Regions from separate parts of the Mesorhizobium sp. M4A.F.Ca.ET.022.05.2.1 genome, predicted to be linked through region 1. Evidence: riboswitches for the same ligand, from Rfam matches in the RefSeq annotation. Region 1 holds a riboswitch; the other holds the start of a gene.
What was found. Region 1 has a riboswitch for S-adenosylmethionine ahead of EN745_RS05800 (O-succinylhomoserine sulfhydrylase). Riboswitches for the same ligand answer to the same signal wherever they lie in the genome.
Positions count from the first base shown of each region.

Region 2: it holds a riboswitch for S-adenosylmethionine, as region 1 does, so the genes downstream of both, EN745_RS23030 (homoserine O-acetyltransferase) here and EN745_RS05800 (O-succinylhomoserine sulfhydrylase) in region 1, are expected to answer to the same signal.

Region 1 is NZ_RZOJ01000029.1:12,584-27,883, forward strand. It holds gene EN745_RS05770 (aspartate aminotransferase family protein) at 1-584, shown strand, start outside; gene argF (ornithine carbamoyltransferase) at 602-1,513, shown strand; gene EN745_RS05780 (Hsp33 family molecular chaperone) at 1,592-2,623, shown strand; gene EN745_RS05785 (alpha/beta hydrolase) at 2,653-3,546, opposite strand; gene apaG (Co2+/Mg2+ efflux protein ApaG) at 3,650-4,042, opposite strand; partial or broken gene EN745_RS05795 (ceramide glucosyltransferase) at 4,268-5,391, shown strand; gene EN745_RS05800 (O-succinylhomoserine sulfhydrylase) at 5,414-6,601, opposite strand; SAM riboswitch at 6,660-6,737, opposite strand; gene EN745_RS05805 (2'-deoxycytidine 5'-triphosphate deaminase) at 6,820-7,914, shown strand; gene EN745_RS05810 (ABC transporter substrate-binding protein) at 8,012-8,785, shown strand; gene araD1 (AraD1 family protein) at 8,958-9,947, opposite strand; gene mmsB (multiple monosaccharide ABC transporter permease) at 10,249-11,541, opposite strand; gene mmsA (multiple monosaccharide ABC transporter ATP-binding protein) at 11,538-13,073, opposite strand; gene chvE (multiple monosaccharide ABC transporter substrate-binding protein) at 13,263-14,330, opposite strand; gene EN745_RS05835 (LysR family transcriptional regulator) at 14,624-15,300, shown strand, end outside.
Region 2 is NZ_RZOJ01000245.1:911-9,083, reverse strand. It holds partial or broken gene EN745_RS23045 (glycosyltransferase family 2 protein) at 1-491, opposite strand, end outside; gene EN745_RS23040 (Stf0 family sulfotransferase) at 615-1,442, opposite strand; gene metW (methionine biosynthesis protein MetW) at 1,388-2,002, opposite strand; gene EN745_RS23030 (homoserine O-acetyltransferase) at 2,061-3,230, opposite strand; SAM riboswitch at 3,348-3,425, opposite strand; gene hisC (histidinol-phosphate transaminase) at 3,564-4,673, shown strand; gene EN745_RS23020 (prephenate/arogenate dehydrogenase family protein) at 4,679-5,617, shown strand; gene EN745_RS23015 (sugar kinase) at 5,633-6,556, opposite strand; gene EN745_RS23010 (DUF2125 domain-containing protein) at 6,645-7,643, opposite strand; gene EN745_RS23005 (gamma-glutamylcyclotransferase) at 7,759-8,173, shown strand, end outside.

The DNA of each region.
Region 1 (15,300 bases):
ACCAGCATGGCCTGCTTCTGATCTTCGACGAGGTCCAGTGCGGCATTGGCCGCACCGGCAAGCTGTTTGCGCATGAATGGTCCGCCGTCACCCCGGATCTGATGGCGATTGCCAAGGGCATCGGCGCCGGCTTCCCGCTGGGTGCGTGCCTTGCCACCGACGAGGCTGCGGTCGGCATGACCGCCGGCGTGCACGGCACCACCTTCGGCGGCAATCCGCTGGCGATGGCGGTTGGCAACGCCGTGCTCGACGTGGTGCTGGAGGAAGGTTTCCTCGAGGATGTCCAGCGCAAGGCACTGCTCCTGAAGCAGGGACTGGCCGGCGTGGCCGACGAGTTTCCCGAGGTCCTTGAAGGTATCAGGGGAACCGGCCTGATGCTCGGCCTCAAATGCGTGATGCCCAACACCAAGGTCAACATGGCGCTGCGCGACCAGCATCTGCTCGCGGTCCCGGCCGGCGACAACGTCATTCGCCTGCTGCCGCCGCTCACCGTCACCGACGCCGAGATCGGCGAGGCGCTCGACCGCATCCGCGCCGGCGCCCGGGGCCTGGCGGACGCCATCGCCGCGGCCGCCGCGAAGTAATTCCGGAACCATTGCCGATGTCCGTTCGCCATTTCACCGACCTCTCCGCCGTTTCCGAAGGCGATCTGCGCTTCATGCTTGACGACGCGGTGGTGCGAAAGGCCAGGCTCAAGGCCGGCGAGCGCACCAAGCCGCTCGAGGGCAAGGTGCTGGCGATGATCTTCGACAAGCCCTCGACCCGCACGCGCGTGTCCTTCGACGTCGGCATGCGCCAGCTTGGCGGCGAGACCATCATGCTGACCGGCACCGAGATGCAGCTCGGTCGTTCCGAGACCATCGCCGACACGGCCAAGGTGCTGTCGCGCTATGTCGACGCTATCATGATCCGCACCACCTCGCATGAGCGGCTGCTGGAGCTGACCGAGAACGCCACCGTTCCGGTTATCAACGGGCTGACCGACGACACCCATCCCTGCCAGCTGATGGCCGACATCATGACCTTCGAGGAGCATCGCGGTCCGGTGGCCGGCAAGACCTTCGCCTGGACCGGCGACGGCAACAATGTACTGCATTCGCTGCTCGAGGCCTCGGCGCGGTTTCGTTTCAACCTCAACGTCGCTGTGCCGGAAGGCAGCGAGCCGGATGAGAAGCACATCGACTGGTCGAAGGCCAATGGCGGCAGGCTGAATTTCACCCGCTCGGCCGAGGAAGCTGTCCACCAGGCAGACTGCATCGTCACCGACTGCTGGGTGTCGATGGGCCAGGAGCATCGCGCGCGCGGCCACAACGTTTTCCTGCCTTACCAGGTCAATGCGGCGCTGATGGCGAAGGCGAAGCCGGACGCGCTGTTCATGCACTGCCTGCCGGCGCATCGCGGCGAGGAGGTGACCGACGAGGTCATCGACGGGCCGCATTCGGTGGTGTTCGACGAGGCCGAGAACCGGCTGCACGCCCAGAAGGCGGTTTTGGCCTGGTGTCTGGGAGCTTGATCTCCGGAGGTGTGATGCCTATCTGCGGCGCATCACGCAAATCGAGCGCGTTTGGACGCATGCCCCCAGATGGGCGGTATGGCCGCGCCCCGGAGCTTTGTCATGTTGGAAACCCGTCAAGTGACTGAACATCACCCGCAACTCGGCGAATTCGGCTATGCCGGCGACGACCATGTCGTGCCGTTCGAGGTCGCCCCGCTCGACGTGCGCGGCCGCACCGTGCAGCTCGGGCCGATGCTCGACGCCATTCTTGCCCGCCACGATTATCCGGAACCGGTCGCCCGCCTGCTGGCGGAAGCCTGCGTGCTGACGGTGCTGCTCGGCACTTCGCTCAAGTTCGAAGGCAAGTTCATCCTGCAGACCCGAACCGACGGGCCGGTCGATATGCTGGTGGCGGATTTCTCCACCCCGCATGCGCTGCGCGGCTATGCGCGCTTCGATGCCGATCGGCTGCAGGTGCTGACCGCCGCCGGCGAGGTCTCGCAGCAGACGCTGCTCGGCAACGGCGTGCTGGCGCTGACCATCGACCAAGGCGTCCACACGCAGCGCTATCAGGGCATCGTCCAGCTCGACGGCTCCTCGCTGGAAGAGGCCGCGCGCACCTATTTCCGCCAGTCGGAGCAGATCCCGACCGACATCAGGCTGTCGGTGGCCAAGCTGGTGACGCCCGGTCCCCGAGGCGCCCGTGAGCAGTGGCGCGCCGGCGGTCTTCTGGCGCAATTCCTGCCGAAGGCGCCGGAACGCATGCGCGTGCCGGACATTTCCGGCGGCGATGGCGATCCGCGCGAGGCGGTGCATGATCCGGCCGACAATTCCTGGCAGGAGTTGCTGGCGCTGCTCGGCACCATCGAGCCGACCGAGCTGATCGATCCGACGGTCGGCGCCGAGCGGCTGCTCTACCGGCTGTTTCACGAGCACGGCGTACGCGTGTTCGGCGGCGTGCCGGTTGCCGACCAGTGCTCGTGCTCGCGCGAGAAGATCCGCGGCATCCTCGCGGGCTTCTCCGCCGAGGAGATCAAGGACAGCACCGAGGATGGCGGCATCCACGTCGCCTGCGAGTTCTGCTCGACGCAGTACGACTTCGATCCGACGGAGTTCGCCGCGCAGTAGGCTCGCCTTCTGACAAGCCGCACCGCAATCTATCCTCTCTCCCACCGGGGGAGAGGATACATAGCCTGCATTGTCGGGCGTCCTTTTTGACTGCGCTTGGCTGCCGCACCGATTTCAGCTTCTAATAAATCTTCGAGGTGCCTGCGGACCTCTGACGCTCGTTCGACTGGAGCCATATGGGTTTCTCCCGCGAGCAGTGTGAGCTTCGCTCCGCTGATTGCACTCGCGGTGGCTTCCATCATCCCGCCGAAAAACTGGTCCCTTTCACCGCCGAGGATCAAGGTCCTCGCCGAGATATCGCGGAGGCCTACGTCGGCCACATCGTTGTCGAGCATTGCCTCGAGATAGCGCCCAATCGTCCTTGGCGCTCCCATCCGGGCAATCAGGCTGCGTCCTTCGAACCTCAGTCGAAAACGCAAAAGAAGGTTCAGCCACGGCCGCCGAAACGCCGTTGTGAATTCCTCCAAAAGCGCGTGAAATTGTTCGGCTTTTGCGAATTGGATCTGTCTCTTGAGCCGCTCTTTTCCATCGGCCGAAAAGCCATGCGCACTCGCCAGCAGGACCAGCCTGCCTACCAGGTCTGGATAGCGTGCGGTCACCTGCGTTGCGACAACGCCGCCATAGGAAATACCCATCAACTTCGCTGGCTTCTTGAAGTCAGCGTCGATGATCTCCGCGATGTCTCTGGCCATGCCCTCGAGCGATAGATCGGCTTTGGGAGCGGGATCGTAGCCAATCAGCACAAAGCTCGTGCCGGGTGGAAGGATATGGATGAGCCGTCTGGCGTCCTTTTCCAGTCTGGATCGACAGGGTTTCATCATGAACCCCTGACCGCCGTTGATGATGAGAAGACTTTCCGGTCCTTGTCCAACTCTTGCGAACGGCAGCCTGCCCAGAAACAGCCCTGTCTCAATTTTGTTCATCAAGCCGCTGCCTGGCGCATGGCAGCCTCCCTTGATCAATGGGAAGCAAAGTTGCTTTGACGCTCGCACGCCGGTGTGCCGGCGCCAAGGGGGTAGGCGGCCACTAGTTCACCGTCCGTCGCGTGCCCGGCAGGTCGAGCGAGAAAGCAGGTATAGCGACGTCGAACGTCTCGCCCTGCTTGTTGCGCATCGTGTAGTGGCCGACCATGATGCCCGACGGCGTCGAAAGCGGGCAGCCGGAGGTGTACTGGTAACTGTCGCCGGGATTGAGCTCGGGTTGGTCGCCAACGACGCCGGCGCCGCGCACCTCCTCGACACGGCCGCTGCCGTCTGTGATATGCCAATAGCGCGACAGCAACTGCACGAACTCGTCCGACTGGTTGTCGATGGTCACGTGATAGCCCCAGACATAGCGATTCTCCGACGGATCGGAGCGATCCTCCAGATAGAACGGCCTGACCTGCACTTCGATCTTGCGCGTGACGGCGCGATACATGAGCTGCTCCAAACAGTTCGGGAACTTTCGGCTCGCTCCGCGATCAGGTCAACGATGCGTGATGCCCATCCCTTCCGTCCTTATGCGCACGTGCCGGCAAACAATGTCATTTAAGTGACACACGACAATGATGGTGTGCGCAGACCGTGCCGGGCGACTCATCGCTCTGTCGACCTGTTCAAGACGGCCATTCCCAGCCGGCTTTTCCGGAGTGACCAGACCTCGATGGAACTGATCGCCATAGCCGCCGCCCTGCTTTCGATAGCCTTGCTCCTCGCCAATCTCACCAGCATCCTGCTCGCGGCTTTGAGGCTGAAACCCCCGCGCGGCGCGGCGCCGCCCGCCGGCAGGACGGCGTCGAGCCGTTCACCGAGGAGACGCTCCAGCGCGCTTTCACGCTCGACTGGCCGCGTTACGAACTGATCTTCTGCGTCGCCCATGCCGACGATCCGGTGGCCAAGCTGATAAACCGGGCGATTGCCCGGTTTCCCAAGGTGCCCGCCCGGCTGCTGGTCGGCGACGACCGCGTCAGCGCCAATCCGAAGCTCAACAATTGCGTCAAGGGCTGGGAGGCGGCGCGCCATCACTGGGTGATCCTCGCCGATTCCAACGTGCTGATGCGGCACGACTATATTCAGCATCTGATGGCAGCCTGGCGGTCGGACACCGGCCTCGTCTGCTCGACGCCGATCGGCTCGCGGCCGGACGGCTTCTGGGCGGAGGTCGAATGCGCCTTCCTCAACACGCTGCAGGCGCGCTGGCAATATGCCGGCGAGGCGCTTGGCCTCGGCTTTGCCCAGGGCAAGAGCATGCTGTGGAACAAGCCCATGCTCGACGCCAATGGCGGCATCCGCGCGCTTGCCGCCGAGATCGCCGAGGACGCCGCGGCGACCAAGCTGGTCAACGGGCTCGGCCTTCGCGTCCATCTCGTTGCCTCGCCCTTCGAACAGCCGCTGGGCGAGCGCCGGCTCGGCGAGATCTGGTCGCGCCAGGCGCGCTGGGCGCGGCTGCGCCGCGTCACCTTCCCGCTGTTCTTCGCGCCGGAGATCATGACCGGCGCGGCGCTGCCGCTGCTGCTGGCGCTGTTTGCGGCGGCTCACGCGGGCATCAGCCTGCCGGCCACGGCGCTTTGCGTGCTGGCGCTCGCCTATCTGCCGGAATGCGCGCTCGCCTCGGCCAAGGGCTGGTACCTGTCGCCGCGCATCGTCGCCGCCATGATCGCGCGCGACGCGATGCTGCCGGCGATATGGGCGCGCGGTTGGCTGGGCGGCGCCGTCGACTGGCGCGGCAACGCCATGACCATCGGCACCAAGGTGGCCGAACTGGAAGAGACGCCCTCGAGTGCCTGACCGGGGCCTTCGCCCAGGTCCCCTATTTCGCCGCCTTCAGTGCCTGCTCGACATCGGCGAGCAGGTCGTCCGTGTCCTCCAGGCCGACCGAGAGCCGGAGCGTGCCCGGGCCGATGCCGAGCTCGGCGCGCGCTTCGTCGCTGAGGTTCTTGTGCGTGGTCGTCGCCGGGTGGGTGATCAGGCTCTTGGCGTCGCCGAGATTATTGGAGATCAGCACGATGTCGAGGGCGTTCTGGAAGGCGAAGGCCGCCTGCTTGCCGCCCTTGACGTCGAGGCAGATCAGCGTCGAGCCGCCCGACATCTGCTTCCTGACGATCTCGGCCTGCGGGTGGTCGGCCCGGCCCGGATAGATGACGCGGGCGATCTCCGGCCGTTCGGCGAGGAAGTCGGCGATCTTGCCGGCGCTTTCGGTCTGCTGGCGCACCCGCAGCGGCAGCGTCTCCAGGCCCTTCAGCAGCGTCCAGGCGTTGAACGGCGACAGGCTGGGGCCGGTATGGCGGAAATAGTCGTGCAGGTTCTCGTCGATCCACTTCTTGTCCGACAGGATGACGCCACCGAGGCAGCGCCCCTGGCCGTCGATGTGCTTGGTCGCCGAATAGACCACAATATGGGCACCGAGCTGCAAGGGCTTCTGCTGCAGGGGCGTGGCGAAGACATTGTCGACGATCAGTCTGGCGCCGATCGAATTGGCGAGTGCCGCGACGGCGGCGATATCGACCACTTCCAGCGTCGGGTTGGTCGGGCTTTCCAGGAAGAACAGCTTGGTGTTGGGCTTCACCGCCTTTTCCCAGTTGGCGATGTCGGTGCCGTCGACCAGCGTCGCCTCGATGCCGTATTTCGGCGCCAGCGTCTCGACCACCCAGCGGCAGGAGCCGAACAGCGCGCGCGCCGCCACGATATGGTCGCCGGCCCTGGCGCTGCACAGTAGTGCCGCCGTCACCGCGGCCATGCCGGAGGAGGTCGCGCGCGCGTCCTCCGCACCTTCCAGCGCGCACATGCGTTTTTCGAACATGTCGACCGTCGGGTTGGCGTAGCGCGAATAGATGAAGCCTGGTTCCTCGCCCTTGAAGCGGGCCTCCGCCGCCTGCGCCGTCTCATAGACATAGCCTTGGGTGAGGTACATCGCCTCGGCTGTCTCGCCGAAGCCGGAACGCAGCGTTCCGCCATGCACGAGTGCCGTCTGAGGCTTCCAGTCACGCTTCTTGGTCATCGCTCTACTTCCAGATACAAAAAAACCGGCCGCGAAAAGTCGCAACCGGTCCATACGGCCTTGCGGCCCGACGGTCCTTTAGCGACTTGTTTAACGTGGCTGCAAGCCGACCGGCCAAATCACCACGGGATAACGACCCTTTAGACCCGCACCGCGCTTGCGTCAATTGCCGGCTTCATTAAGAGGTTTGTACCAGCGGCCTTGGAGCGGAGCCAGCTTTGCGGCAGACAGGCATTCTTCCCGATCAGGACATTTCCGCGCTGTTCCAGTCCGGCGCGCTGAAGTCGCCGCGCGCCCTCGATGCCGACCAGGTCCAGCCGGCCAGCCTCGACCTCAGGCTGGGCGACAAGGCTTTCCGCGTGCGCGCCTCCTTCCTGCCCGGCCCCGATCATCTGGTGGCCGACAAGCTCGACCGGCTGAAGCTGCACGAGATCAATCTCGCTGACGGCGCTGTGCTGGAGACGGGCTGCGTCTACATCGTGCCGCTGCTGGAGAGCCTGGCATTGCCGGCGAATGTCTCTGCCTCGGCCAATCCGAAAAGCTCGACCGGGCGGCTCGACATCTTCACCCGGGTGATGACCGACCGCGGTCACGAGTTCGACAAGATCGCTGCCGGCTATGCCGGGCCGCTCTACCTCGAGGTCAGCCCGCGCACCTTCCCGATCGTGGTGCGTGCCGGATCCCGGCTGTCGCAAATCCGTTTCCGCACCGGCAATGCGCTGCTGTCGGAGAGCGAGTTGCGCGAGCTCCACCATGGCGAGATGCTGGTCGCCACCGAGCCGCCCAACATTTCCGGCGGCGGCATCGCGCTCTCGATCGATCTCGACGGCGACAAGGACGGGCTGGTCGGCTATCGCGGCAAGCACCATACCGGTCTCGTCGATGTCGACAAGCGGGCCGCGCAGGACGTCGTCGATTTCTGGGAGCCGCTCTACAAGAGCGGCGCCGGAGAATTGGTGCTCGATCCAGACGAATTCTACATCCTGGTCAGCCGCGAGGCGGTGCATGTGCCGCCGCTCTACGCCGCCGAGATGACGCCCTTCGATCCGCTGGTCGGCGAATTCCGCGTCCACTATGCCGGCTTCTTCGATCCGGGCTTCGGCCATTCGGCGGCCGGCGGCACCGGCAGCCGGGCGGTGCTCGAAGTGCGCAGCCACGAGGTGCCGTTCATCCTCGATCACGGCCAGATCGTCGGCCGTCTGGTTTACGAACACATGCTGGAGCGGCCACAGGCGCTTTACGGCACCGATCTCGGCTCGAACTACCAGGCGCAGGGCCTGAAGCTCTCCAAGCATTTCCGCGCCGCGCGCTGATCCATCGTCATCGTTAGACTCCGCTTGCCCGGCCCCACGCGGCATGCTTGGCTGTGCCCAGCCCGTCAAGGTGACGGAAATGAAGGGGAAGAAGACAATGCGGATTTCGAGATGGATCCTGTCGGCGGCCGCTGCCGCCATGCTGGCGCTCGGCGCCGGCGCCCTGTCGGCGCAGGCCGCGGAAAAGATCAAGATCGGCACCGAGGGCGCCTATCCGCCGTTCAACACCATCACGCCGGACGGCAAGGTCGAGGGCTTCGACATCGACATCGCCAACGCGCTGTGCGCGCAGATGAAGGTCGAATGCGAGATCGTCACCCAGGACTGGGACGGCATCATTCCGGCCCTCCAGGCCAAGAAATTCGACGCCATTATCGCGTCGATGAGCATCACCGAGGAGCGCAAGAAGCAGGTCGCCTTCACCCACAAATACTATACGACGCCGCTTGCGCTGGTCGCGCCGAAGGACAGCGAACTCACCTCGACCGAACCGGCCGCGCTCGCCGGCAAGACGGTGGGCGCCCAGGCCTCGACCACTCAGGCCGACTTCGCCCAGGACGTTTATGGTAAGGCCGGCGCCGAGGCCAAGCTCTATCCGACCCAGGAGGAGGCGATTACCGATCTCCAGAACGGCCGGCTCGACGCCGTCATTTCGGACAAGTTCGTGCTGGTGGACTGGCTGAAGAAGGCGAGCGACGGCTGCTGCAAGCTGGTCGGTGACGTCAAGGGCACCGAGACCGAAGCCGGCATCGCCGTGCGCCTGGACGACACTGCACTTCGCGACAAGCTCAACGCGGCAATAGACGCCATCGTCGCCGACGGCACCTACAAGAAGATCCAGGCGAAGTATTTCGACTTCGATATCTACTGAGGTTGTGCGCCCTCCGCCTTCTCCCCTTGTGGGAGAAGGTGGATCGGTGCGCAGCGCCGAGACGGATGAGGGGTAGGTGACGGATCACCCGTCTTTGCCAAGCTGGAGCACCCCTCATCCGACCTCGCTTCGCGAGGCCACCTTCTCCCACAAGGGGAGAAGGAGAATGCGCTCAAAGCGCCTTGACCGCCACCTTCACCGGCTTCTCGATCTCGAGCGGGTTGCGCAGCGGCAGGCCGAAATCCTTCGCCTCGATCTCGAAAGTGTCGCCCGCCTCGGTCTTGACGCCGTCAGCGAAGGACAGCGTCGCGGTGCCGAACATGTGGACATGCACGTCGCCCGGCTGGCGGAAGGCCGAGTATTTGAAGTGGTGATGCTCGAGATTGGCGATGGTATGCGACATGTTCGCCTCGCCCGACAGGAACGGCTTTTCCCAAAGCAGCTTGCCGTCGCGCCAGATGCGCGAGGAGCCCCTGATGTCGGCCGGCAGGTCGCCGATCAGGATCTCCGGCCCGAACGAGGCGTTGCGCAGCTTGGAGTGGGCGAGGAACAGGTAGTTCACCCGCTCCGTCACATGGTCCGAGAACTCGTTCGACAGGGTGAAGCCGACACGGAACGGCGCGCCGTCGTCGCCGATGACGTAGATGCCGGCGATCTCCGGCTCCTCGCCGGCGTCCTGCGCGAAAGCGGGCGACATCAGCGCCGCGCCCGGAGCCACCGCCATCGTGCCGTTGCCCTTGTAGAACCACTCCGGCTGCACGCCGACCTGGCCCTTTGGAGGCTTGCCTCCTTCCAGCCCCATGCGAAACATCTTCATGGAATCGGTGAGTTGCTCCTCGCCGTCACTGAGCTTCTTGTGCATGGAATCGCGCGTCGCGGCGGAGCCGAGATGCGTAAGTCCCGTACCGGTGAGATGCAGATGCGCCGGATCCGGATGGTTGATCGGCGAGACCAGCCGTCCTTTCTTGTAAACGGCATCGAGATCGATGGTTTCGCCGAAACCCTTGCGCTCGATCAGCGCCACGAGGCCGGTGCCGGTGCGCGCCGCCTCCATCGCCAGCGAATAGACGCTGCGGGCGCCGTTGATGATCCGCGTCTTGCCGCCGTTGCGGGCGACGACGCGGATCGTCTCGGCGTCGTCGAGGATCTGGGAGATCAGCATGATGAACCCTCTCTCTTTTGCCTTGGCCCGGCCGCCGATGGGCAAACCCTGACCGTCGCGGCCCGGAACAGTTCCGCGCCACGGTTGAAACTCTTCGTCCGGATTGCGCTCGCGAGCCTGGTCCCTCCGGGGACTTCTTGGCGCCGGCGGGTTGCCGGCAGCTTCGCGATCTGGACCCGTATGCCTCCTGCCTTCCTCGGCTGGTGCGGTTCAGCTTCGAGCAGCCGACCGCTCCCAATATATTGTCTCTGCGCAATTCCGGACGGAAAACCGCTATGCAGCTTTCCTGGAATTGCTGCCGTCAGGCCTTGTTCTTGTTGTAGACGTCGAAGATCACCGCGCCGAGCAGCACCAGGCCCTTGACCACCTGCTGCCAGTCGACGTTGACGCCCATGATCGACATGCCGTTGTTCATCACACCCATGATGAAGCCGCCGACCACCGCACCGATGACCTGCCCGACACCGCCCATCGCCGAGGCGCCGCCGATGAACACGGCCGCGATGACGTCGAGCTCGCTGCCGAGGCCGGCCGCCGGCACGGCCTGGCCGAGGCGCGCCGCGATGATCAGGCCGCCGAGCGCCGACAGCACGCCCATGTTGATGAACACCATCAGCGTCAGCCGTTCGGTGTTGATGCCCGACAGTTGCGCCGCCTTGGCGTTGCCGCCCATGGCATAGATGCGGCGGCCGATTGTCATGCGCTTGGTGACGAAGACGAACAGCGAGATCAGCACGCCCATCACCAGCAGCACAACCGGCAGGCCCCTGTAGCTCGCGAACTGGAAGACCAGGAACAGCGCCAACGCGCTGCCGACCAGCGTCTTGATGACGAACAGCGGGAAAGGCTCGGCCTCATAGCCATGACGCTCACGCTTGCGGCGGGCCCGCAGCCCGAAATAGGCATAGGCGAGCACCGCGATCAGTCCGAGCACGATCGTCGTCATGTGCAGCGTAAGCCCGCTGCCGAGGATGGTCTTGCCGGCGGCATTCACCGTCGGCGGGATCAGCGTCAGCGGCCCGATCACGTCCGGAATGAAGCCCGAGCTTAGCGCCTTGAAACTGTCTGGAAGCGGGCCGACCGAGGAGCCGCCGCCCAGCAGGGCCTGGCAGATGCCTCGAAAGATCAGCATGCCCGCCAGCGTCACGATGAAGCTCGGTATCCGGTGATAGGCGATCCAGTAGCCTTGAGCCGCGCCGATGAGGGCGCCCACGATCAGGCACACGATCGAGACCACCAGCGGATTGCTTAATATCCCGAGCGGCCAGATGACCATCATCATCGCCGCCAGCGCCCCGATGAAGCCCGCCACTGAACCGACGCTGAGGTCGATATGGCCGGATACGATCACCAGCAGCATGCCCAGCGCCATCACGATAATGAACGAGTTCTGCTGCACCAGGTTGCTGAGATTGACCGGTTTGAACAGCGTTCCTGATGTCGTGTACTGGAAGAACAGCATGATGACGATCAGCGCGATGATCAGGCCGTATTCGCGCAGGTTCGTCGTCAGCGCCGAGACGGCGACGCGCGGACCCTGCTTGACGTCTTCGGCTGCGCCGCTTTGCGGCGCGGGAGCGCTTTCTGTGCTCATGATGCTTTTTTTCCTTCTCCGCGAACGATGGCGCGCATGATTTTTTCCTGGCTGGCGTCGCTTGCCGCCATTTCGCCGACCATGCGCCCTTCGTTCATGACATAGATGCGGTCGGTGATGCCGAGCAGCTCCGGCATTTCCGACGAGATGACGATGATCGCTTTGCCCTCGGCGGCGAGACGGGCGATGATCGTATAGATTTCGTACTTGGCGCCGACATCGATGCCGCGCGTCGGCTCGTCGAGGATCAGCAGTTCCGGGTCGGCGAACAGCCATTTCGACAGCACCACCTTCTGCTGGTTGCCGCCAGAAAGATTGCCGGTCAGCTGATAAACGCTGGACGCGCGGATGTTCGTCTTCTTGCGATAGTCGTTGGCCACGCTCATTTCGCGCATGTCGTCGATGACGCCGCGGCTCGAAACACCGCCCAAATTGGCCAAAGTCACATTGTGCTTGATATGGTCGATGAGGTTGAGGCCGTAGGTCTTGCGGTCCTCGGTGACATAGGCGATGCGGTTCTCCACCGCCTTGCTCACCGACGAAAGGTCGATCGGCTTGCCTTCGAGCAAAACCTCGCCGGTGATGTGCCGGCCATAGGAACGGCCGAACAGGCTCATCGCGAATTCGGTCCGGCCGGCGCCCATCAGCCCGGCGATGCCAACCACCTCGCCCTTGCGCACATTGAGGTTGACGTTCTTGATCACCTGCCGGTCGGCATGGATCGGATGGTAGACCGACCAGTCCTTGACCTCGAAGACGACCTCGCCGATCTGCGGCTCGCGCGGCGGATAGCGGTCGTCGAGCGAGCGGCCGACCATCGAGGTGATGATGCGGTCTTCGCTGATGTCTTCCCTGGGCAAGGTCTCGATGGTGCGTCCGTCGCGGATCACCGTGACCTTGTCGGCGACCCGGTTCACCTCGTTCAGCTTGTGCGAGATCAGGATCGAGGTCATGCCCTGCCGCTTGAACTCGAGCAGAAGGTCGAGAAGCGCCTGGCTGTCCTTTTCGCTGAGCGAAGCCGTCGGTTCGTCGAGGATCAGCAGCTTCACTTCCTTGCTCAGCGCCTTGGCGATCTCGACCAGCTGCTGCTTGCCGACGCCGATATTGGTGATCAGCGTCTTGGGGTCTTCCTTGAGCCCGACTTTCTTCAGCAATGCGGCGGTGCGCTTCTCGTTGGCGTTCCAATCGATGACGCCATAGGTCGCGTGCTCGTTGCCGAGGAAGATGTTTTCCGCGATCGACAGCATCGGCACCAGGGCGAGCTCCTGGTGGATGATGACGATGCCGATATGCTCGCTGTCATGGATGCCCTTGAAGTGGCATTCCTGGCCGCGAAAGACGATCTGTCCCTCATAGGTGCCGGACGGATAGACCCCTGACAGCACCTTCATCAGCGTCGATTTGCCGGCGCCGTTCTCGCCGACGACGGCGTGAATCTCGCCTTCCTCGACGCTGAGGTTGACGTTCGACAGCGCCTTCACGCCGGGGAACGTCTTGGTGATGTCGCGCATCTCCAAAATCGTCGAGGTCATTAGGAATTCCGCTCCCTGGCGCATGCCTTCCGGTTTCGGAAAGCGTCATGCGCGAAATCAACATACTGCAGTCTGGTCCGCGCCGCGACGGTGCATGGCGCTGCAGAAGCCGGCAAAAAACAATACCGGGGTCGCTTCTGAACGAAAAGGGGCCCTGCGTCGCGCAGGACCCCTCCCTTTGAAGCCGGATTACTTCAGCTCGTCGGCCTTGATGTAGCCGGAGTCGACGACCTGCGCCTGGTAGTTCGACTTGTCGACCTCATGCGGCGTCAACAGGATCGAGGGGACGACCTTGACGTCGTTGTTGTAGGTCTTTTCGTCGAGGCCGTCGGGCTTGCCGCCGGAGAGCACCTTGTCGACCAGCTGCACGGTGGCCTTGGCCAGTTCGCGGGTGTCCTTGAACACCGTCGAGTACTGCTCGCCCGAGATGATCAGCTTCACCGAGGCGGTCTCGGCGTCCTGACCGGTCACGATCGGCCAGGGCTGTGCGTCGGTACCGTAACCGACGGCGCGCAGCGAGGCGGTGATGCCGCGCGACAGGCCGTCATAGGGCGACAGAACGCCATCGACGCGGCTGCCGTCCGAGTAGTTGGCCGAGAGCAGGTTGTCCATGCGCGCCTGGGCGGTGGCGGCGAGCCAGCGCAGCGTGCCGACCTTGTCCATGCCGGTCTGGCCGGACTTGATCTTGATCGAGCCGTCGTCGATCAGCGGCTGCAGGACGGAGATCGCGCCATTGTAGAAGAAGAAGGCGTTGTTGTCGTCCGGCGAGCCGCCGAACAGTTCGACGTTCCACGGCTTGGTGTTCGGGAAGCGCTCCTTGAGGCCCTTGACCAGGGAGTTCGCCTGGATCACGCCGACGCCGAAATTGTCGAAGGTGGTGTAGTAGTCGACGTTCGGGGTCTTCTTGATCAGGCGGTCATAGGCGACGACGACGACGCCCGCGTCGTTGGCCTTCTGCAGCGCGTCGGCCATCGTGGTGCCGTCGATCGAGGCGATGATCAGCGCCTTCGGGCCCTTGGTGATTTCGTTTTCCAGCTGGCTGAGCTGGTTCGGGATGTCGTCCTGCGCGTACTGCAGGTCGACGGTGTAGCCGAGAGCCTCGAGCTGCGACTTGACGGCGTCGCCGTCATTGATCCAGCGCTGCGAGGTCTTTGTCGGCATCAGCACGCCGACAAGGCCTTCGCCTGCATGCGCCGGCAGCGTCATGGCCGCGATGCCAAGGGCCGCCACGGCGGCCAGTGTCTTGATGATTTTCACAGTAACTCTCCCTGGTTGATGGACGCGACACCTCGGGGCTTCGCGGGCCGCGCAGGCGAGCAGAAGCGCGAGATGCGCCGCTGTCGTCTATCGATCTCCGGTATCCTCCCAATCGGCCCCGCGGCGCTGATTTCAGTCGACACGATCTCCCTCGTCATCGACCGTCATGCCACGGGACGCGCGAAGGGTGTGTCCCTTTGACATAACTGTCAAATGCGATCTCTGATGGTTGCTATACCGAAACTGGTATATATCAAAAGCCGACGAATGCGTTGCGGGAGCGAAGACAAAGCATGGCGGCATTGGGCAATCCTGTTGGTATTTCAGGTGGATACGACGAGCTGCCGGGAGATGGCGAAACGCTTCTGCGCAGCGGGCTCAGCCTGCGCCATATGCGCATGATCGCAGCCCTTGACGATCACGGCCGGGTAAGCGCCGCGGCCCAGGTGATGAACATATCGCAGCCCGCCGCCTCGCGCATGATTTCGGAAATGGAGGCGGTGCTCGACGTGAAGCTCTGCGAGCGGCTGCCGCGCGGCATCACGCTGACGCCCTACGGCAGGGCGCTGGCCAGGCGCGCGCGCTCGATCCTGCTCGAGATGCGCGAGGCCGACCGCGAGATCTCTGAGCTCAAGGCGGGCAAGGGTGGCTCGGTATTCCTGGGCGCAGTGACGGCGCCGGCGATCGAACTGGCGGTGCCGGCGATCCGCGAGATCCGCCGCCTCTATCCGCGCATCGAGATCACCATGCAGGTCGAGACCTCGAACGTGCTGGCACGCGAGCTGATTGCGTCGCGCCACGATTTCATCATCGCGCGCATTCCCGACGATCTCAACCCGCGTCTGTTCGAATCGCGCGTCATCGGCGTCGAGAAGGCCTGCCTGATCGTGCGCCGAGGCCACCCGCTGAGCAACGGCAAGGCGGTGCGGCTGGAGGAGACCGCCGCCTATGACTGGGTCTTCCAGTCCGG
Region 2 (8,173 bases), on a different contig from region 1:
TTGTCGCCCTGGGCCATCGGGAAGAACCACATCAGGGCAAAGGTTCTCGAAAAGAAGTCATCGCACAAAAGATACGTGTAGCCGTTGACACAGACGATGCCAGGGTCCTGAAACGGGCCGAGCAGGGTTGCAAGCCAGTCGCGTTCCGGTACGGTGTCTGAGTCCAGGAAGACGACCAGTTCGCCCTCGGTTGCCTTGATGCCATTGTTCTTGAGGTCGTAGTAGCGGCCACCAGGGCAAGCCACGAAGCCTATCTCCGCCACTTCTTCCAATCGCGGCGCTTCGGCACGGAAGTTGCGCCGAAGCGTGTCCGCGTCCTCGGCTTGCCCGCCATGCGAGATGATCAGTTTCGGTCTCGCAAAGCCGATCGCGGAAACCGCGGCGATTTCGCGCGCCAGGGCGTTCAGCCCAACGCCGATCTCGGCCCAGTCGATCGACTTGGCGTTCTCCATTTCCACGACGATTGAATAGTCGGGGTATTCGTCAGCCATCGGGGGCGCTACCGGTTCATCGGAGTGTATGTCGCTATAACCCTGGTGGCCTGCTGTCAAACGACCGAGACGCTACCCACATCTGCGAGTTCGCCGCCTCGATCAAGTGGGTTTTCGTTGTTTCTAGTTCTTCAGGAAACCACGGAAGTGGCGCGGGCGATGCCAGAAGCTCGAAGCATCGGCGTACTCGGACAGAAAGCGCTCCCTCCATTCGTCATTGATTGTGTCGCGCTGGATTTCGAGACCTGACTCGATGTTGGTTCCCCAGGTAAGTTCGGTATCCGCCAAGCGTGCAATTTGCTTGAGGCTTGCTCGCGGATCTTGCTGAATTTGCTCGTAAGTCAGAGAAAGGTAGGGCAGTCCGTTTTTTGCGAACCAGCCATCCCAAGCCAGATTTTCCATCAGAATTCTTTCAAGCGAATCGACGATCGCGCCACCGTCATAGCGCGGCGGTGTGTCATTGATTTCCGTGGAGCGGAATCTGCGGGTTTGACGGGCGCGGGCCCAAGAAATCGCCTGGCCCAGCCGATCACGGCGCGTCAAGCGGACGTAACGCGGATTCGGAAGGCTCGCGGGCAGGTTCAATTTCTTGGCAACTTGAGCAAATTGGCTTGCGAAAAGCTTGATCGCGTAGATTCCTGAAGAGGATCGCCCGTCCGTCACCGCACGCAGAAGCTGCGCGCGGGGGGCGCGAGGATAATCCGGCAGCTCCAGCAAACGGCGACCGCCAAACCACTCAAGTGGACGCCCCAGTTCGGCGGAGGCCATCAACCCAGCGAGATGATTGCTACCGCTGCGCGGTGAGGTGCAGACAAGAATTCCCGCCTTTATCCCGGACAGAATGTCGGGCGGGATTTCAACCGTGGCCGCACGCCGACGAAAGAGACGCATCGCAATCATCGCTTCAGCAGAAACACTGCCTGCTGGCCGAAGAAATTCCAGAACCACCACGGCATGGAGAGGCCGATCCTCTGACCATTGCCGTCGAGGGCGGTTGCCTTTTCCACCGTGGCGCCAAGCTCCTCGCACAGATTGACGAAGTCACGGATGGTGCAGAAATGGATGTTGGGCGTGTCGTACCAGGAATAGGGCAGATCCTTGGTCACCGGCATCCGCCCCTTGACGAACAGCGACAGGCGCACCCGCCAGTGGCCGAAATTGGGGAAAGAGACGATGGCGCGGTTGCCGATTCTGAGCAACTCGTCGAGCACCAGCTTCGGATTGCGGGTCGCCTGCAGGGTCTGCGACAGGACGACGAAATCGAAGCCCTTGTCGGGATAGAATTCGAGATCCTTGTCGGCGTCGCCCTGGATGACCGAGAGGCCGCGCGCCACGCATTCGTTAACGCCGCGCTGCGACAGTTCCAGCCCACGGCCGTCGACCTGCTTGGTTTCCTGTAGTAATTCGAGCAGCAGCCCATCGCCGGAGCCGACATCGAGCACCCGTGACTGCGGCGGGATGAGATCGGCGACGACTTCAAGGTCGACGCGCTGGGCGCGGTTGACGCTCACAGGCTGGCCTCCCTTTTGGCGCATGATCCTGACTCGGAAAGTCTGCAACTTTCCGGGGTCATGCGCTCAGCCCCCTTGCCCGCGCGGCCGAGCCGATGAAGCCGTTGATGGCGGCGAACAGTTCCGGCTCATCGAGCAGGAAGGCGTCATGGCCGCGATCGGTCTCGATCTCGACGAAGGAGACGGAGGCGCCGGCAGCGTTCAGCGCATGCACGATCGAACGGCTTTCCTCGGTCGGGAACAGCCAATCGGAGGTGAAGGAGACCAGGCAGAAGCGCGTCTTGGTGCCGGCGAAGGCATCGGCCAGGCGACCACCGTGATCGGCGACGAGGTCGAAATAGTCCATCGCGCGGGTCAAATAGAGGTAGGTGTTGGCGTCGAAGCGGTCGACGAAGGTCATGCCCTGATGGCGCAGGTAGCTTTCGATCTGGAAGTCGGCGTCGAAACCGAAGGTCAGCGCCTCGCGATCCTGCAGGTTGCGGCCGAACTTGCGGTGCAGCGCCGCCTCCGAAAGGTAGGTGATATGGGCGGCCATGCGCGCCACCGCCAGCCCCTTCTCCGGACGCTTGCCGTATTCGAAATACTTGCCGCCATGCCATTCCGGATCGGCCATGACGGCTTGCCGGCCCACTTCGTGGAAGGCGATGTTCTGCGAGGAATGACGTGCCCCGGTGGCGATCGGCAGCGCCGAGAAGACGCGCTCGGGGTAGCTCGCCGCCCATTCCAGCACCTGCATGCCGCCCATCGAGCCGCCAAGCACGCAAAACAGCTTCTCGATGCCGAAATGGTCGACCAGCATCAGCTGCGCCCGCACCATGTCGCGGATGGTGATGACCGGCAGGTCGAGGCCGTAGGGCTTGCCGGTGGCCGGATTGGTCGAAGCCGGGCCGGTCGAGCCGAGGCAGCCGCCCAGCACGTTGGAGCAGATGACGAAGAAGCGGTTGGTGTCGATGATCTTGCCGGGACCGATCAACACCTGCCACCAGCCCGGCTTGCCGGTCACCGGATTGGTGCTGGCGACATGCTGGTCGCCAGTCAGCGCGTGGCAGACCAGGATGGCGTTGGAGCGGGCGTCGTTCAGCGTGCCATAGGTCTGGTAGGCGATCTGAAACGGCGACAGCAGCGCGCCGGCATCGAGCTTGAGCGGCTTGTCGGCGCCGAAGCGCAACACCGGGCTCGACGGATTGTCGGCCTCGTTGCTGGTTTTTGCGGCGCGCAGAACGGCCATAACATCCTCTTACATTAGGCACCGTGGTTTCCGGAAACCGATTCCGGTTTCCGGACCAGGCGACTGTCCGGCCGGCGGCGGACAACAAAAAACCGGCAATGCCTTCGCAAAGCCGGTTACAGGATGCAAACGGCCCTTTAGCGAATTGTTTAACGTGGCTGCAAGCCGACCGGCCAAATCACCACGGAACTGTCGCTGCTCTTCTAGGGCCAGCGCGGCTCGGCGTCAACGGTCGGGCTTTTCGCGCCCTTGCCGCCCTCTCGACATTCGCGGCCACGGCTTGTATTTCCGCTGCGGCCTTCGGTTGGAGGCATCCTCGACGGACTTTTGGACATGAACCAGACACCTGACAAGGCACGTCCGACGCCCCGCGCGGGCATCATGGACATCGAAGCCTATGTGCCCGGCAAGAGCACAGCGCCTGCCGGTGTCGCCAAGGTCCATAAACTGTCGTCGAACGAGAACCCGCTCGGCCCCTCGCCGAAGGCGATCGAGGCGGCGCGGGAGGTTGCCGCAAGGCTCGACGTCTATCCCGACGGCACCGCCAGGCGGCTGCGCGAGGCGATCGCCGAGGTGCACGGCCTCAACCCTGCGAACATCATCTGCTCCAACGGCTCCGACGAGATTCTCGGCCTGTTGGCGCAGACCTATCTTGCGCCCGGCGATGAAGCCATCATCACCGAGCACGCCTTCATGGTCTACAAGATCTACATCCAGTCGGCCGGCGCCACGCCGGTCACGGTGAAGGAGACCCATGAGCGCGCCGACATCGACGCGATCCTGGCAGCGGTGACGCCGCGGACCCGCATCATCTTCCTCGCCAATCCCAACAATCCGACCGGAACCTATGTGCCATTCCAGGAGGTCCGCCGCCTGCATGCCGGCCTGCCGAAGAACGTGCTGCTGGTGCTGGATGGGGCTTACGCCGAATATGTGCGCCGCAACGACTACGAGGCCGGCATCGAGCTGGCGGGCAGTGCCGAGAACGTCGTCATGACCCGCACCTTCTCCAAGCTCGGCCTCGGCGGCGCGCGCATCGGCTGGATGTATGGTCCGATGCATATCGTCGACGCGATCAACCGCGTGCGCGGGCCCTTCAACGTCAATGCAACGGCGATCGAGGCCGGCATCGCCGCGATCCGCGACCGCGCCCATGTCGAGCGCAGCGTGGCGCACAACGAAACCTGGCTCGCCTGGCTGAACGAGGAGCTGACAAAGCTCGGGCTCAGGGTGACGCCCAGCGTCGGCAATTTCGTGCTGATCCATTTCCCCGAAGACGGCAAGCATTCGGCGGCGGCGGCGGACGACTATCTCACGGCGCGCGGCTACATACTGCGGCGCGTTTCCGGCTACGGCTTCCCCAACGCGCTACGCATGAGCGTCGGCATCGAAGAAGCCAATCGCGGCGTGATTGCCGCCCTCACGACCTTCGTGAAAAGTTGAGCGCCATGGCACCTGTGATGTTCGAAAAGATCGCGCTGGTCGGCATCGGCCTGATCGGCTCGTCGCTGGCCCGCGTCATCCGCCGCGAGGGCCTGGCCCGCCATGTCGCCATCGCCACCCGCAGCCCCGCCACGCTGGCGCGGGCCGAGGAGCTCCGCCTCGGCGATTCCTACGCAACCGACGCCAGGCAAGCGGTGCGCGATGCCGATCTGGTTATCGTCTCGGTGCCGGTCGGCTCCTCCGGCGAAGTGGCGGAGGAGATCGCGCCGGCGCTGAAGAAGGGCGCCATCCTCACCGATGTCGGCTCGACCAAGGCTTCGGTCATCGCGCAGATGCAGCCTTATGTACCTGACGGCGTTCACTTCATTCCTGGCCATCCTCTGGCCGGCACCGAGAAGTCCGGACCGGACGCTGGCTTCGCCGACCTCTTCGACAACCGCTGGTGCATCTTCACGCCGGTGCCCGGCACCGATCCCGCGGCATTGGAAAGGCTTTCAGAGTTCTGGCGGCGCTGCGGCTCAAACATAGACACAATGGATCCGCAGCATCACGACATGACGCTGGCCATCGTCTCGCACCTGCCGCACATCATCGCCTACAACATCGTCGGGACCGCGGACGACCTGGAATCGGTGACCAAGACCGAAGTCATCAAGTACTCCGCCTCCGGTTTCCGCGACTTCACTCGCCTTGCCGCGTCCGACCCGACCATGTGGCGCGACGTCTGCCTGCACAACAAGGACGCTATCCTGGAAATGCTGGCGCGGTTTTCGGAGGACCTTGCTTCGCTGCAGCGGGCGATCCGCTGGGGCGACGGCGAGAAACTGTTCGACCTGTTCACGCGCACGCGCGCGGTCCGCCGCTCGATCATCGAGGCCGGCCAGGACATCGATGTGCCGGACTTCGGCCGCCAGGTCGTCGAGCATCCCGGCGCCAAGGGATAGGCGTGTCTAGAGCTTCTAATCGCCGGGCCAGTGGGCCGCCATCATGGCCAGCGTCTCTGCCCGGTCCGGGGCGCCGAGCCGGCCGCCGAAGCGCTGGCATTTGAGCGCCGCCGCAGCACTGGCAAAACGCAAGGCCTGCTCGGGCGGCATAGCTTCCGCGAGGCCGACGGCAAAGGCGCCGTGAAACACATCGCCGGCCGCCAACGTATCGACCGCCTTGATCCTCGGCGCCGCGACATGGCGGACCGAGCCGGTGGAACGGTCGTGCCACCAGCTTCCCGCCGCGCCGCCGGTGACCGCGACAAAGGCGTCGGTACGGCTGGCAAGATCGGCGCAGGCGCTTTCCGGATCGAGCGCCTGGCCGCAGACGATACGCGCCGCGGGTTCGGAAGCGACGATGTGCGTGGCCAGCGGCAACAACTGCTCCAGCACCTCCAGCGGCGCGGTATCGGCATCGAGGATCGCCGGCCGGCCATTGGCGCGCGCCGCGTTCAGGGCGAGCGCCGCGGCGCCCGGCCAGCGGACGTCGACCAGCACGGCGTCGAAGGCGGAGAGATCGGCGGGCAATTCAGCGGGGTCGGCCTGCGCCTTGCGGTCGTAGAACGGAACGATGATGCGCTCGCCATGCGCGTCAACGAGGATCGCGGCCAGCGCCGAGCGCGCGCCGGCCACACGTCGGACCAGGCTGCAATCGACGCCCTCGGCCTCGATCTCGGCAATCAGCTGGTCGCCGACGGCATCATCGCCCGCACTTGCCCAGAGCGAGACTTCGGCGCCGAGACGGCGGGCGGCGCAAGCGGCGCTGGTTGCCATGCCCGAGGCGATCTGGACGCCATCGGAAGCGATGAACTTGCCCTGATGCACGGGCAGCGTGTCGAGGCGAAGGATCGTGTCGAGGGTGAACGCGCCAACACTCAGGAGCTTGACCGGTTTATCCATCTGCTCGCAATCTCTTGTTGAGCATGATCTTGTCCGAAGACCTGTTTCCACCTTTTGCTGACGCGGGCCCTCGGTTCGGAACCATGCTCTAGTTGACCGGCTTGATCTTGCCGAGCGGGATGAAGCCGAGCGAGGCCTTGCCCTTGACGATCCTGAGCGGCATGGACGGTTCGTTACCGAGCATCGCCAGGCCGGCAAAGCCTTGCTCGATCTCGCTCTTGCGCTCGGGAATGGCGCCGCCAAGGATCGCCGCCACCGCCTTGGGATTCCTGAGCTTGATCGTCAGGTCGGCGTCGATCAGGCCGTCGGCATCGACCGATAGCGGCCCGGACACCGTTATCCGTGCTTCGCCAGACGACAGATCGAGCTTTGCGATGTCGACCGACTGGCCGCGCAGGCTCTTCGGCTGCGTCCTGATCAGCACGACACCGTTCTTCAGCGTCGCCTCGCCACTACCGTCGAGCGGCGGCAGCACGCGTCCGCCGATAGCATCGGCGTCGATCTCGAGATCGTTGAAACTGCCGGCATAGCCGATGTCCTGGCCATTCGGCTGCAATTGCCCGGCAGCCTTTCCGGCATAGAACAGTTCGACAGGATCACTGTTGTCAGCCGGATCGGTCTGGCCGGACAGGCCCTCGGCCTTCAGCGCGACGCGCCGGGGCAGCGGCCAGGAGAGCTTCGCATCCGCCCGCAGCTTGTCCCAGTCGATCCATAGCGGCGTCATCCCGGGCATGGAGGTCCTGAGCGGCCCGCGTAGATCAGCAACAGGCGACAGGGGCTGGTTGATCGCAGCCACGGCATTGAAGCTGCCGGTCGAGGCGGCGAGGTTCCTGGCATCGTCCTCATAGGCGAGCGTGTCGCAGGAAATGGCGAAACTGAGCGGATAGCCGCTGACGGTCAGGTTGGCGCAGCCGGCCTCGATGCCCTTGGCGTTGAGCGCGGCCACCGCCTTGTCGGCCTCGGCCCTGACGCGATCGGCGAGGTAGAACCAGCCGGCGCTGTAGATGGCGAACAGCACTGCAATGAAAGCGGCGAGCCAGAACAGCCGGCGGCGAAAGTTCGGCGGGCGCTGGTCAGTTGACGTCATGCTGGAGCTCTCATTGCCCCTGATATTGCGGGCGGACGGTTGTTACGCAACAAGCGGAAGACGGAAACACTGATTCCGGCGTGCGGTCGGGACTCACGCGATCAGGCTTGGCGATATGGGCGATTTTTGGGTTTTTGGCTATGGGTCGCTGATCTGGCGCCCCGGATTCGCGCATGTCGAGACGCGCCGCGCGCGCCTTTTCGGCTATCGGCGGTCGCTTTGTGTCTATTCCTTCGTGCACCGAGGCACGCGGCAGCGGCCGGGCCTGGTGCTCGGCCTCGACCGTGGCGGCTCCTGCATCGGGCTGGCGTTCCGCGTGCCCGGCGACCTGCGGGGCGAGGTTCTCGCCTATCTGCGCGAGCGCGAACTGGTGACCAGCGTTTATGTCGAACGCACGCTGGACATCCGGCTCGACGGGAACGGGACGGAGGCACGCAAGACGATCAAGGCGGTCGCCTACATCGTCGACCGCGCGCATGAGCAGTATGCCGGCGCGCTCGATGCGGCCCATGCGGCCGGCATCGTTGGCG